One region of the Exiguobacterium sp. s36 genome, then DNA from elsewhere that is predicted to be linked to it. Evidence: predicted binding sites of a transcription regulator. Region 1 holds the regulator's gene; the other holds the start of a gene.
The links. Region 1 encodes LexA, which represses DNA repair genes until DNA is damaged. Its sites were predicted from a motif close to CGAACATATGTTCG; they were not measured.
Positions count from the first base shown of each region.

Region 2: parE (DNA topoisomerase IV subunit B) is a predicted target of LexA. The motif match lies at 1,924-1,937, and genes of this name have one in related genera.

Region 1 is NZ_JACSLW010000001.1:52,447-55,661, forward strand. Features, by position in the region: gene KNP95_RS00240 (DUF896 domain-containing protein) at 1-57, opposite strand, end outside; gene KNP95_RS00245 (YneB family resolvase-like protein) at 118-762, opposite strand; gene KNP95_RS00250 (hypothetical protein) at 835-1,071, opposite strand; gene lexA (transcriptional repressor LexA) at 1,277-1,897, shown strand; gene KNP95_RS00260 (metal-binding protein) at 1,897-2,337, shown strand; gene KNP95_RS00265 (DNA alkylation repair protein) at 2,429-3,215, opposite strand, start outside.
Region 2 is NZ_JACSLW010000008.1:66,171-69,385, reverse strand. Features, by position in the region: gene parE (DNA topoisomerase IV subunit B) at 1-1,906, opposite strand, end outside; gene KNP95_RS13955 (CoA-binding protein) at 2,036-2,440, opposite strand; gene KNP95_RS16220 (GGDEF domain-containing protein) at 2,794-3,215, shown strand, end outside.

The DNA.
Region 1 (3,215 bases):
TGTCTTGGCTTTGTTGGCGAGAAAATTGATTCGCTCCAACTGTTCAGGTGCTAGCATCAGGCTCGCCCCCTCTCTACTGAATTTGTTCTTCTACTGTACAAAATCAGCGAGCAGGAATCAAGTTTCTGGTACTGACACGTGCTCCAAATAGCGGCGGTTCACCGTCGCCTTCGACACCTCGTAGCCAAAACCACGGAGCGTGGCGGCAATTTCAGCGAACGTTAACCCGCGCTCGCGCAGTTGGACGATTTCTTCAATCGGCACTTCGATTCGACTCCGGCCGCCCTGATCGTGATGTTGGATATTGCGATGCGGGTTGAACCCGTTCGCGACCGCCCGACGCATGCCGCGTGAGATTTTCGCGTTATGGATTTTACGCTGATACTCCTCGACGACGCTGACGATTTCAAGCACCATCTTCTCGGCATCCGAGACGACGTATTCATCGGACGATTGCATCGTCAACAAGCGGACGTTATGTTTCATGAGCGTATGCAAGATGGCGATTTTCGCGTTCCCTCGTCCGAGGCGGCTGTCATCGCTGACGAGCACAGCATCGAGATTAGACGTCGAGACGTGCTCCAACAAATCGAGCAACCCCGTCCGATTGACTTCATATCCGCTCTCTTGCTCACTGATCACGTCGATGATTTCGGCGTCAAGACGTTTCGCCATCCGCGTCAGTTCGTCTGCTTGGCGACCGAGTGACGTCTCTTGCGTGGACTTGTTCGTCGACACGCGACAATAAATGACGACTCGCATCCCGTCACTTCCTTTCTTTCCATTCGCCCTCTACGATACACAGGTTCGGGGGCTGTTCGCAATCAGAAAAGATTATTCAGCGGCGAACCACGTCGTCTTGTCGTCTTCTTTCTCAGCGCGTTCAGCGATAAGCTGTGCCTCGAGCGACTCGGCCTCCGTCAAAGCGACTTCTTCTTCGACGCTATGCTCGATCACCGGTTCGGTCGCGACGACATCGACGTCGTGGCGCATCTCCCCGACCATATAAAACGCGAACATTCCAAGTGCCAACATGCCGACTAAAATGATTCCATTGATTGTGTCTCTCATAACGATTACCTCCTGGGAATAAGAATACACGTTCTCGAGAACGTCTGTTCGTTTATCTGTTCTCATCATAAAACAAGAACTTCTGTTCGGTCAAGTAGAAAAAAACGAACGAATGTTTGTGCGCTCATGTGTTCTTGTGTTAAACTAAACCCATAAAGAATAGGATGCGTTCGCAGGATATTCGACATAATCGAGGTGAAATCCATTGAAAAAAATGTCAGCAAGACAACAACAGATTCTTGATTTTATAAAAGCCGAGGTTCGGGCGAAAGGGTATCCCCCTTCTGTTCGTGAAATCGGAGAGGCTGTCGGACTCGCATCGAGCTCGACCGTCCACGGACACTTGGACCGTCTAGAGAAACGTGGATTGATTCGACGTGACAAGACGAAGCCACGTGCCATCGAGATTTTAGATGAAGAGATGTCAGTCGTCGAAGACCACGATGCTGTCATGTACGTGCCGGTCATCGGGAAAGTCACGGCTGGTACGCCGATTACGGCAATCGAGAACGTGGAAGAACACTTCCCGCTCCCGGCCCACGTCGTCGGTTCCGACAACGTCTATATGCTCTCGGTCTCGGGAGACTCGATGATTAACGCCGGCATCTTGGATGGGGACCGTGTCCTCGTCCGCCAACAGAACACGGCCGACAATGGAGAGATTGTCGTTGCCATGACGGATGAAGGCGAAGCGACGGTGAAGCGGATTTATAAAGAAGCTTCGAAAGTGCGTCTCCAGCCGGAGAACGACGAACTCGAAGCGATGTATTTCGATAACGTGTCGATTTTAGGGAAGGTCATCGGTGTATACCGGACGATTCACTAATGGCGAGTGGCAAGACACATACCCGTACGAATCTCGTGGCAATCGGTGCTCTTGCGATTGCCACGCCTTTTATTGACATCGATGTTCCGACCGTGTTCCTATTCGGCGCCCTGATCGGGACGTTCTGGCTCTCCCCGGACCTCGACTTGAAGTCGGACGCCTATTATCGATGGGGACCGCTTCGGGGCTTTTGGCTCCCTTACGTGAAGCTTATGCCCCATCGGTCGTTATTCTCGCATTTGCCGCTCTTGAGCGATCTGATTCGGGTCATCTATCTCGGTTTCCCGCTCACGCTCGTGCTCACGTTCACGCCGTATGAGGAAGCTGCCAAATCGTGGCTCGACCTGAACGGGGCAGCCTGTTTCTTCGGACTCGTCTTCGCGACGACGCTACATACGACGCTCGACTATGCATCGACGTTCTTCAAACGTGCGTTTTAAGCAAATGCTTATGCCATACACCCAAAAGGGCAACCCGTCTATTAGACTGGGTTGCCCTTTTTCGAACCGTCGATTGTCTCTAAAACATTTATCAGTCGTCTCGTTTATGCAACACGAGTCGAGTTTCGGCAACTTCTCGTCCATTTACCAACAGGACGATTCGATGCGCACCCGGATAATGTCGACGCGTCGTCAAGTCTGACCAGTTGTGGACTCTGCTCGCTGCAAGTTTTGCTCCCCCAGCGACGGTTTTATTCGTAAAAAGAAACGCCTTACGACTCGCTTTCCCATTCGCTTTTATAAAGTCGATGGCGTATTCGACCCGAATATATGCAGCATCGCCTGGACGAATCGACACATCGTATTGAATCTCGCACGCCTCCCCAATACTGAGCATGTTCGGATGTATCGAAATCGATGCGTTGACGGTCAAATCCGTTTCTTGCGTATAACCGAACAGCGTTAAGGCGTCAGGATGTGCGGATTTGATCAATGTTCGGCACGCATGTCTGATGACCCAATCGGTATGAGGATGTTCGCCTTGCCATCGAAGCGAGACTTCGAGCACGGCTTCCGGGTGATCTTTCGAGATATCGTTGAGATTGTTGGCGACACTTTTCCTTACATATAATGATGGGTCTTCTTTCAATAACTCTAAAACCGCAAACACGGGAGCCGGATTTTCTCTGAACATCGGTAATGACTCCGCCCACGGAAGACGAGGACGACAGCCTTCACTTGCCAATCTTCGCACATGCTCATTCGGATGCTTGGCCCATGCCATCATGCGATCCATCACTCGCGTCGAATCACGAAGCAGAAAAGGTCGGATTGCGAATTCAGAAGACGATTTCTGCGTGAAGAGTTCGAGTGCTGAC
Region 2 (3,215 bases), on a different contig from region 1:
GGAGGCCGAAGGCGACGTTCTCCTCGATCCATTCCCGGCGATGGGCGACATTGTCTCCCATGAGCACCGAGACGCGCTTGTCGGCGACGGCAGCGTCGTCGACCGTGACACGGATGAGCGTCCGTGTGTCGGGGTTCATCGTCGTCTCCCATAGCTGGTCGGCGTTCATCTCACCGAGACCTTTGTAGCGCTGGAGGATATAGCCCTTCTTATACACTTTGACGAGCTTCTCGAGCGCCTCTTCGTCCCAGGCGTACTCGAACTGTTCCGACTTGCCTTTCCCTTTCGAGATCCGATAGAGCGGTGGCAAGGCGACGAACACTTTGCCGGCCTCGACGAGTGGGCGCATATAACGGAAGAAGAACGTCAATAGGAGCACTTGGATGTGAGCCCCGTCCGTATCGGCATCGGTCATGATGATGATTTTGTCGAAATTACAGTCCTCAAGGTCGAAGTCATGGCCGACCCCGGCCCCGATCGCGTGGATGATCGTATTGATCTCCTCATTCTTCATGATGTCCTGGAGTTTCGACTTCTCCGAGTTGATGACCTTCCCGCGCAACGGCAGGATGGCCTGGAACGTACGATCACGGCCCTGTTTGGCCGAACCGCCGGCCGAATCACCCTCGACGAGGAACAGTTCGTTCTTGGCGGCGTTCTTCGACGTCGCCGGCGTCAGTTTCCCGTTCAAGATGCTCGAACGTTTCTTCTTCTTGCCGTTGCGCGCCTCTTCCCGGGCTTTCCGGGCGGCTTCGCGGGCCTGGGCGGCGCGGATCGCCTTCTTGATGAGCATCGTCGCCATCTGCGGGTTCTCCTCGAGGAAGATCGTCAGTTGTTTGGCCATGACACCATCAGCGCTCGTACGGGCCTCGGGCGAACCGAGTTTCGATTTCGTCTGCCCCTCGAACTGGAGGAACTCTTCCGGGATCCGTACCGAGACGATGAGCGTCAAGCCTTCGCGGACGTCACCGCCGTCAAGGTTCTTGTCTTTTTCTTTCAACAATCCGTTCTTTCGGGCGTACTCGTTCACGATGCGGGTCATCGCCGTCTTGGCGCCGACCTCGTGCGTGCCGCCGTCACGAGTCCGGACGTTGTTGACGAACGAGAGGACGTTCTCGGAATAGGCGTCCGTGAACTGGAAGGCGAGCTCGAGCTCGATATCGTTCTCCGTCCCTTCGAAATAGACGATTGGATGAAGCGTCGCCTTATCGTCGTTCAAATATTGGACGAACTCGGCAATCCCTTCCTCGTAATGGAACGTCTCTTCTTTATCCGAGCGCTCGTCCGTCAACGTGATCGTCAATCCTTTTAACAAGAATGCTGATTCACGGAGCCGTTCAGCGAGCGTGTCGTAGTTATATGTCGTCGTCGAGAAAATCGAGGCGTCCGGTTTGAAGTAGACGCTCGTCCCTGTCTGACGCGTCTTTCCGGTCTCGAGGAGCGTCGTCTGCGGGATCCCGCCGTCGGCAAACGTCTGCTCGAACACTTTGCCGTCGCGATAAATCGTGACGAGGACCTTGCTCGAGAGTGCGTTCACGACCGAGGCGCCGACCCCGTGGAGTCCACCTGACGTCTTGTAGCCGCCTTGGCCGAACTTACCGCCGGCGTGAAGGACCGTGAAGATGACCTCTGGCGTCGGTTTCCCGGAGGCGTGCATCCCCGTCGGCATCCCACGCCCGTGATCTCGTACCGTGATCGCGTCATCTTTATGGATGGTCACATCGATTTGGCCACCGAATCCGGCGAGCGCCTCATCGATTGCGTTATCGACGATCTCATAGACGAGATGGTGCAAGCCGCGATGGTCGGTCGAACCGATATACATCCCCGGACGTTTCCGGACAGCAGTCAGTCCTTCGAGCACCTGGATGGCGTCTTCATTGTAATTAAATAAGTCTGTTGACATCTTCGTCACCTCAATTTCGAACACACGTTCGTTTTTCTATCCTATTGTATAGCTGTTTTTGGATTCTGGCAAGCCTCCCTCCGCGAGCGGGGCTCGTGAAAAAAAGGAGACCTACCAAGGAGGTAGGTCTTAACCGAGAAGGCGGGCGTGCTCGACATAGATGCATCGATTTTCGATGTAGTCGAGTCCGGCATCGCGAGCGATCCGCTCGGCGTCCGGGCTGGTGAGCCCGAGCTGGTTGAAGACGAGACCGACATCCCCATGTCGGACGGCATCTTCGGCCACGCCGGCCAAATACTCATTGCGTCGGAAGACGTCGACGATATCGACGCGCCCCGGGATGCTCTCGACCGTCGGATAGACTTTGCGTCCGTTCCACGACTCGAGCGTTGGATTGACAGGGATGACTGTGTAACCTTGCAAGATCAAATAGTCTGCGATTTGGTTCGCGGTCTTGTTCGGGTTCGCTGACACGCCGACGACAGCGATCGTCTTCGCCTCGGTGAGCCATTGTTTCAAACGTTGATCGTCCATCCTGAAATCCCCCTTTTGTTTACGTTCTCAGTGTACCTTTACCTGAATCACCGTTTCAAGCTTTATTTTCTTTTATCATACAACTGTAACTCTTTCAAATTTTTAAAACAAATCAATTGGTTCACCATAACTAATTATGTAAACCGGATTATATGACGTGATTTCTCCGGTTCGCAGGTCGATGTGTGTCTCGGGTGAAAATGACGTGTAAACGAACGTTGCGTGAAATATCTATTTCACGCAATCATAATGACGTGTTCAAGACGTTTTCGAGTTTGGGATTGACTTGATTCTCGAATGCCCATGGGCAAATCGATGACGGTTCGGTATACTAAGATTCAGGAGGTGTTCGCGTGGGAACTGCCTATGAGGAACGTCGCGGTACACTATATAATTACCGCATCACTTTTTACGGGAACGCGCTCGCTTGGCTCATCCACGTCGTGTTCTTGATCACGTTTTGGCAACTCGGCGTCACGGTACTCGCCTGGTCGAATCTACTCAGCATTCTCTATTACACGTTATCCTTTTATTTTGTACATAAACGATTGTATCGGGCGTTCTTCGTCGGTCTGTTCGTCGAAGTCGTCTATAACGCGATTATCTCGACGGTCGTGCTCGGTTGGGGTGCGAACGTCCACTATTTCATCATCATGGTCACCTATGGCGTATTCTTCATGCCGAACGTCAGTCGGTCCATCCGGATTGTCTCGACGATGCTCGCCATGACGATTTACGGTTTCCTCTACCTGAACGTGACGACAGGGACGCAACC